One region of the Ligilactobacillus sp. genome, then DNA from elsewhere that is predicted to be linked to it. Evidence: predicted binding sites of a transcription regulator. Region 1 holds the regulator's gene; the other holds the start of a gene.
The links. The regulator Rex, encoded in region 1, represses fermentation and respiration genes when NADH is low (regulators of the CRP and FNR family bind a similar motif). The targets are predictions, from matches to a motif close to TTGTGAANTANTTCACAA.

Region 1 (4,432 bases):
AAGGCATCCTCAATGCGGTACTTGCGTTCCTTCAATTCCGTTTCGGTTGCAGCACCGACCTTGATGACTGCAACGCCGCCGGCAAGTTTTGCCAGACGTTCCTGAAGCTTTTCACGATCGAAATCGGAAGTCGTTTCGGCAATCTGCTTTCTAAGCTGATCCACGCGTTCCTTAATCTGTGCCTTGTCACCCGAACCCTCGACAACAGTCGTGTTCTCCTTTGTAACTGTGACGCGGCCTGCGGTACCAAGCTGGCTGATTGTTGCATCCTTGAGCTGCAAGCCAAGATCGTCAGTGATTACCGTTGCGCCCGTCAAAATGGCGATATCCTGCAACATTGCCTTGCGACGGTCGCCAAATCCGGGAGCCTTGACAGCAACAACGTTGAACGTGCCGCGAATCTTGTTCAGGACAAGCGTTGGCAATGCTTCGCCGTCAACGTCGTCTGCGATGATCAGCAAAGGACGGCCTTGTTCAACGATTGACTGAAGAAGCGGCAGGATTTCCTGAATGTTTGAAATCTTCTTGTCCGTTACCAAAATGTAAGGATTGTCAAGATCTGCCTCCATCTTGTCATTATCGGTTACCATGTACTGTGACAAGTAGCCGCGGTCGAACTGCATTCCTTCAACAACGTCAAGCGAAGTGTCAATGCCCTTTGATTCTTCAATCGTGATTACGCCGTCATTTCCGACCTTTTCCATTGCATCGGCGATAAGCTTGCCTGTTTCTTCATTTGCAGAAGAGATGGATGCAATCTGGGCAATGTCGCTCTTTGACTCAACCTTGTGAGACATCTTCTTCAACGCATCAACGGCAGTTTTCGTTGCAAGCTCAATCCCGCGACGAATGCCGACAGGATTTGCACCTGCAGTGACGTTCTTCATGCCTTCATTTACGATTGCCTGAGTCAGAACCGTTGCCGTCGTCGTTCCGTCGCCTGCGATGTCGTTTGTCTTTGAAGCAACTTCAGCAACAAGCTTTGCACCCATGTTTTCAAAATGGTCTTCCAATTCAATTGCCTTGGCAATCGTCACGCCGTCATTCGTGATTGTCGGAGCACCGTATGACTGCTCCAGGACAACGTTGCGGCCCTTGGGACCGATTGTCGACTTGACAGTATCTGCAAGCTTGTCAACGCCTGCAAGCATCTTTGAACGAGCATCTTCTGAAAACTTGATTTCCTTTGCCATTATTAATTTCACCTCATGAAAATTCTTGAATTATGAATAAAACCGTCGTCATTCAACAACTGCAACGATGTCGTTTTCGCGAACTACCAGGTACTTTTCGCCTTCATAGCTCACTTCTGTTCCGGCATACTTGTCAAATACGACCGTATCTCCTTCCTTGACAGAAGGAACGACCTTTTCACCGTTATCAAGGACACGTCCTGCACCAACGGCCAATACTCTGCCCGTTTGCGGCTTTTCCTTTGCATTGCCTGCAAGAACGATTCCGCCAACGGTCTGTTCCTCTTCTTTTTGAACCTCTAAAATGACACGATCTCCTAATGGTTTAAGCACGTTATATCCCTCCAAAGTCTTTTTTAGCACTCTCAACGTTTAAGTGCTAACTAATTACAATTCCTACTATAACCACTTTCAGAATTAATTGCAAGCATTTTTTATCACTCTCAGGTAAAGAGTGCTAAAAATATGTTCTAAAACCGCATCACTCCGCACTTTTCAATGGGTCAAAAAAGTTGTTAAGGTTTGGTAAAGGCCACTTCAGGCTCTTATGTGCTATAATGGTAAAAGCTCAAAATCGAAAGGAAAGAAGGCTCTTCTCTTGAACAGACAAAATTCAGCCAACGGTCTTGCACTGACAGGCGCCTACCTTCTCATCATGATTTGTCAGGTCATGATTCCGCGTTATTTCCACAACGGACCCGCCTACCTGATCTGCACGCTCGTCTGGCTGCTTGGCGCCTTGGCGATGCTTCTTCTTAACAGGAAATTCCCGTTTGAAAACCCCGTTGATTCGCCCGGAAAATGCACTCAAGCTTCACATGAAGCAATTCTGATCGGTCTTGGCCTTGTCGCAACGCTCGCTGCGCAGCTGCTGCTTACCTCATTTGAGGTCAGCATTCTGCATCAGCCGTCCGGATCCGAAAACACCAACATGTTCATTGAGATCATTCATCGGTATCCGTACTACTTCCTGTGTCCGGTAATTGCAGCTCCGATTACCGAAGAACTCGTCTTCAGGAAATTCTTCTTCGGCAACTTTTCAAGCGTGCTCCCCAAATTAGCCTGCGCGCTGATTTCAAGCACTGTATTTTCAATGTGCCACGGCGACGGACACTTCATCGTCTATGCGGCAATCGGACTTATCCTGTGCTATGTTTATGAAAGAAGCGGCAAAATCAGAACCGGCATGATCGTGCACATGCTGATGAATCTGACGGTCATGCTCATCAGTCTATAGAAAAAGCCGGAAAGAAATCCTTTCCGGCCGAGTTCCTAAGACTGCTTCTCCAAATCAAGGAAGTAAATCAAGGTTTGAAGCTCATTCGTGAGATCGACGTTTTGGACCAGCACGGACTCGGGCACGGATATTCTGAGCGGCGTAAAGTTCAAAATTCCCTTGACCCCCACTTCAACCAGATCGTCCGTAACTCCCTGAGCAACATTGGCAGGAACCGTCAGAATCACGATTTCAATCTGCTGAATCCTGAGCTGCTCCTTCATGTCCTCCATCGGATAAATCGGCACGCCGCTTTGAATCGTTCCGGTAATTTCTTCGTTGATGTCAAATGCAGCGTTGATTCTCACGTTGTTGCTTTTATGAAAATTGAAGTTGAGCAACGCATGACCAAGATTGCCGACACCGATCAAGGCAACGTTTGTCAGCTTGTCCTGGTTGAGCGTCTTTTTGAAAAATTCCAAAAGATTCTCGACATCATAGCCATAGCCACGTTTTCCAAGTGCTCCGAAATACGAAAAGTCCCGGCGGATCGTTGCAGAATCAACTTTGACAGCCTCAGCCAGTTCATTTGAGCTGACGCGCTTCTTGCCGGCATCGGACAACATATTCAGATAGCGATAATAAATCGGCAAACGTTTGGCCGTGGCCTTGGGAATATTTTGCGATGTCATAGGATAGTCCCCCTGTCTGTCATGCTTACCTGTAAATTTTAGCATACAAATTCAAACATTAAAACAAAAAAGTTACTTAATTCACAAACTTTGATGAAAAACGAAATTGATATAAAGCTCTTCTAAACGCTTACATAAAATGTTTGTGAATAATTTCCACAATCAATGAAAAGGTGAACCAAATGATACTATTACAAGTTCAACAAGTTGCCCGCTATTTTGGGGCAGATACCTTGTTCGAAAACGTCAGTCTGGACGTTTCGGACAACTCACGGATTGCGCTCGTCGGTCGCAACGGAGTCGGCAAATCGACGCTGCTCAAGATGATTATCGGAAACGAGCCGCCAGACGCGGGCCAGATAACAAGGAAAAAAGGCCTGACAATCGGATATCTCGCGCAGAATACAGGGCTTGAATCAGACAAGACGATTTACGCTGAAATGCTCGGCGTCTTCGAAAGACTTCAGATTATGGAAAGAAATCTGCACGAAATGGAGGCAGAAATTGCCGATCCCGGTACAGATCATTCATCTGCCGCATATTCGCAGCTTTTGAACCAGTACGATCAGCTGCTTCATGACTTTGAAGAACAAAACGGATACGGATATGAAGCAGAAATCCGTTCGGTGCTCCACGGCTTTCATTTTGAACAGGAAGACTATGACCGCAAGATCTCATCTCTTTCCGGCGGTCAGAAAACGCGGCTTGCCCTGGCCAAACTGCTTTTGGAACAACGTGACCTGCTTATTCTGGACGAACCTACGAACCACCTTGACATCGACACTTTAACCTGGCTTGAAGGATACGTTCAAAACTACAAGGGCGCACTGCTCATCGTTTCGCATGACCGCTACTTCCTTGACCGAATCGTAAACGAAGTCTATGAAATCAGCCATCATCACAGCAGCTACTACAAGGGAAACTATTCGGCATATATCGATCAAAAGGCCGAACGACTGCGTCAGGAATGGAAGAATTACGAAAAGCAGCAGGTCGAAATTTCCAAACTGGAAGATTTCGTAAACAAAAACCTGGTTCGTGCCTCAACCACCAAGCGTGCGCAAAGTCGCAGAAAACAGCTTGAAAAAATGGACCGGCTCGAGCGTCCTGAAGGAGACGAAAAGGGACCTCATTTCAAATTCACGGCCGACTCGCAAAGCGGAAACATCGTTTTAACCGTCAAGGATGCCGCAATCGGCTATGACGGCCGCATCATTTCTTCGCCAATCAATATCGATCTGCGTAAAAATCAGGTCATGGCCATCGTCGGTCCGAACGGAATCGGAAAATCAACGCTTTTGAAAAGCGTCTTAGGGCAAATTCCGTTTATC
Region 2 (4,432 bases), on a different contig from region 1:
TTGTCTGTCCCAGCGTCGGATCAGGGTGAACAGTTCCGTAAAGGGATGTCTTTACCGGATTTTCACGTGCTTCAAGTTCATCATAAACCTTGTCGACGAAACCGAATTTAACCATTCCCGGATCGGCAACGATCATTGCGCGGTCAATCTGTTCCGTTTCGTCCGTCAAGTATGACAAGGCATTCTTTTCGTAGTAGATTTTTTCTGGCAAACGAACCCATTGAGGACGATTGCGACGTTTTGCAACCGTCTTGACGTTCAACAGGTCTGAAGTTGATAAGTTGTGTGACAATGAATTCTTCCCCCATGATCCGGTTCCAAGCGTCAGGGACGGGCGTAAGGCATCCGTATAGATGTCGCCGATACCGCCGATTGAATCCGGTTGATTTACCAGGATGCGAGCAGCCTTTGTCTTGTCGGCAAATTCGTTCAGGAACGGATCTGCCTGAGACCCGATCTGAATGGCCGCATTGTGGCCGGCACCTTGGTAATCAAGCAATGCGGCAACGATCTTGATGCCGTCTTCCCTGTCCTTTGCCTTGTAAACCGAAAGGAGCGGGGAAAGCTTTTCTGATGAAAGCTTTTCGCCGATGTTCTTCGGATCGAGCTCAAACATGATGACGTCCTTGTCTTCGGGCAAATCGATGCCGGCATTTTCGGCAATCCAGCGAGCAGGCTTGCCGGCAACCGGTCCGTTGACGCCGTGCCTGTCATTGAAGACGAAATCGGCCAGCTTGTCGTAGTCTTTCTTAGGAAGCAGGTATGCTCCCTTTTCTTCCATTTTCTTCATCCATTCCCTGTAAACGGGTGCTTCGATGACGACCGAATTTTCGGTTGCGCAGATCATCCCGTTGTCAAAGCGCTTGGACAAGAGCAGGTCTTCAACCGCACGATCAAGATGTGCCGTATGGTCAACGAAGACTGCACCGTTGCCGGCACCAACGCCCATCGACGGATTGCCGGACCTGAGTGCGGCATTGACCATTCCGGGACCGCCCGTTGCAAGAATCGATGCAATCTTTCTGTTTTGAATCAGCGCCGTCGTATTTTCAATTGAAGGTGTTTCGACCCATTGAATGATGTTTTTCGGAGCTCCCGCCTCAACCGCTGCTTCATAAACAATCTGTGCAGCATGAACGGAACATTTCTGAGCCTGTGGATGGAAGGCAAAGACGATCGCATTTCTCGTCTTAAGTGCCATCAGCGATTTGAACATTGCCGTCGACGTCGGATTCGTCGTCGGGACGATTCCGGCTAAAACGCCGAGCGGTGCGGCAATCTGAACCTCGCCTTTAATCTTGTCTTCAGCGATGATTCCGACGGTTTTTTCATCCTTGATTGCGTTATAGATGTTTTCAGTCGCAAAACGATTCTTGGTGTCCTTGTCTTCGACAACGCCTCGATTCGTTTCCTCAACTGCTTCATGTGCAAGCATCAAAGCTGCCTCAGAGCCAGCCAGTGCCGCTGCAGCAACGATTTTGTCAACTTGTTCCTGCGTAAAATGCGCATATTCCTTTTCCGCAGCAACAGCTTTATCAACGAGGGTATCAGTATACTTGCGAGCAGCTTCCATTCGTGCTGCTTTTTCTTCTTCAGTCAAAACTTTTTTCTTTGGCTTCGTAGCTTCTTTTTCCATTTATAATACCTCCCAAAAAATCACTGGTTACACTTTCAGCATGCATGCGAAATCTTCACAATGTGAAAAACTTCACTAATTATAATATATCTTTATGAGAGCGATTTCAAGTCGTTTCGGCAACTTTTTACAATTTTTTTATCGCCAATCCATGTCATAATCCCGATAACTTAGATTATATAAGCATTTTTAAATGTTATTTATATTGATTGTAATCGTAAGGAAATTTTGATCAGGAACATGCCAATTGTGCAAAATTCACAAAAATCTGCAAAAAATGAGTACTGTATTTAACATAAAATTTATGCTAACATTAAACTACCAAAAAGGAAGGGGCGGAGAAAAAATGATTATCTCTGATTTTTTAAATACGTTGTTGTCCGGTGGTCTGACCATCGTTGTCATCATCATCATTCTTGCGATTCTGATCGCTTCGTATAAGAAGGCAAGTCCGAACGAGGTTCTGATCATCACCGGCGGATGTCTCGGAAAAAAGGGACCTTACCTGATTGAAGATCCCGAGACCCATACGCGCGTCAAAGTCGTCAAGGGCGGGGGCGCCTTTGTCATTCCGTTCATTCAGCAGGCCGAATTCCAAACGCTCGACACGTTCAACGTCGACGTTTCGGTCGAAGACATCATGACAATCGATGCGGTTCCGGTCGATGCTTCTGCCAACGCCCTGCTCCGCGTCGGCTCGACGCCGGAACTGATCGCCAAGGCTGCTGAAAAGACGCTCGGATTGAGCGAAGAGGAACGGCAAAGTCAGATGATCGAAGTTGTCCGCGGCGGCGTTCGCGAAGTCTTGTCAGGACTGACACCGAAACAGGCAAATGATCGGGCCGAATTCCAGAATCAAGTCAGACAGAGCATCGAGGAGACCTTTGCCAATCTCGGACTTGAAATCACGGCGCTTCAAATTACAAAAATCAGCGACAAGAACGGCTATTACGAATCCCTGAGCGCCAAGGAAATCGCAGATAAGCGTTCCTATGCGCGCCAGGCCAAAGCCGAGGCCGAAAAGGAAGCTCAGCTTGTCGAAGTCAAAAACCAGCAGGAAGCTCAGGAGGCACAGCTGCAGTCCAAACGCTACATTTCAGACAAGACCAAGGAAACGGACGTGGCAATTGCTCAAAATGATGCCCAGGTTCAAACCGAAAAAGCCAAGGCGGAACAGGCCTATGCAATCGAAAAAGCCATCCAGGAGCAGACGCTTAAGGAAAAGGAAATCGTCGTTCGCGAAAACGAGTTGAAATCAACCGTAATCGCGCAGCAGAATGCTGAAGCACAGGCCGTCCAGATCAAGGCAGAGGCAGATGCCAACGCCTTGCGCATCAAGGCTCAGGCTGACAAGGACGCACAGAATCTCAGCACGGATGCCAACGCCTATTCGATTCGCGAACAAGGTCAGGCCAGCGCTGACAAGATCCAGGTCGAAGGTCAGGCAAATGCCAAGGCACAGGAAGCAATCGCCAAGGCGCTTGAACAAAACGGACAGGTCGCGCTTGCCATGGCAATCATCGATAAACTGCCGGAAATTTCCGCATCATATGCACAGGCAGTCGCAAGCATCGATCAGCTGACCGTTTTCGACGGTGCTGCCGGAGTTTCAGGTCAGACCAACGAAGGCCTGGCCCAGTCACTGGCATTCATCAAGGATGCAACCGGCATCGACGTGGCCGAACTCGTCAACAAGCGGGCAGACGGCACGACGACCTTGAACCGTCCGCTTCCGGTTGAAGAAGATAAATAATGAAAATCATTGGAGACTGGGAAAAAGCTCCTTTTTCCCAATTGAATTAAACGAAGTGCCGGACAAATGAGGTCAAGTCGACTGATTTTGTCCGGCATTCTTTCAATTCTGAGACATGAAAACCTTATTTTTTTAAATACAGTGCTGCGAATCTTCGTTAAATCCGGGCGCCAGGACGGGATTACGGGCAAAATGCCGATTTTTGAGATTTACCCGTAAATTACAGTCTTCAATGAAGATTCATCCCGTTCAGCTGGTCCAGTCAGGCCGTCATTTTTCACGTCAAACAAGACATATGCTAAACTGTACTTGCAAGGGGGGCTTAACATGAGTTACGTAGTTCAAAAAAAGATTGCAAACGTTTTTAAAAAGCAAGTGTCAAAAAACGGCTTCGAGCATGTATCAGTGAGCTCAATCATGCGTGCTGCCAGCATCAGGCGTCAGACGTTTTACGACTGCTTCCTGGACAAATATGACCTGCTGCGCTGGCAGGTCAACGATACTTTGGAGGAAGTCATCGACAATAACATCGATTATCTTCCGTGGCAAAGCATCATGAAGCTTTTCATCTATGAGATCGATGCCAACCGCAGATACTATTTTGAGTGCCTGAGTCAGCATGAAGTCGACGTCTCAGACCTCTTCGCCCTTCATCTGGCGGTTTTACTGGCCCATATCATGGACCGGAAAAAACTGAACAAAAACAAAAAAGCCCGCGCAAGCATGTGGATAACCTGCCTTGGAATCTCCAATTCGATTATCCACAACACGCTTTCCAACGAGCCTGTCGATTATGAACTTCTGGTTGCGCAAGCCATTTATGCGGTGGAGTTTTCATTTGGCATTTCCAGCTGACTTGTCAGAAGTCGAAGTACAAGTGTCTGAATCCGGAAAAAGCTACCATTCCGGTGCATCAACCTCAGCCTTCAAAGCCTTCAGCCAGTTTTCATCTTCAATTCTGAGAAGCGTCAGAGAAATTCCCCTTAATCCGAAAGAGGTCAGAAACGTTCCCGTTTTATCAAAGACAACGCTGACTTCTTCGG

Region 2: the regulator Rex is predicted to act here: its motif matches at 1,697-1,714, upstream of adhE (bifunctional acetaldehyde-CoA/alcohol dehydrogenase).

Annotation. Positions count from the first base shown of each region.
Region 1 covers NZ_DAIUCE010000011.1:6,403-10,834, forward strand. Annotated here, with positions in the region: gene groL (chaperonin GroEL) at 1-1,193, opposite strand, end outside; gene groES (co-chaperone GroES) at 1,242-1,526, opposite strand; gene V7Z60_RS02235 (CPBP family intramembrane glutamic endopeptidase) at 1,792-2,430, shown strand; gene V7Z60_RS02240 (redox-sensing transcriptional repressor Rex) at 2,466-3,101, opposite strand; gene V7Z60_RS02245 (ABC-F family ATP-binding cassette domain-containing protein) at 3,284-4,432, shown strand, end outside.
Region 2 covers NZ_DAIUCE010000006.1:3,923-8,354, reverse strand. Annotated here, with positions in the region: gene adhE (bifunctional acetaldehyde-CoA/alcohol dehydrogenase) at 1-1,636, opposite strand, end outside; gene V7Z60_RS01340 (flotillin family protein) at 1,983-3,389, shown strand; gene dhaS (dihydroxyacetone kinase transcriptional activator DhaS) at 3,717-4,244, shown strand; gene V7Z60_RS01330 (dihydroxyacetone kinase subunit DhaK) at 4,287-4,432, opposite strand, start outside.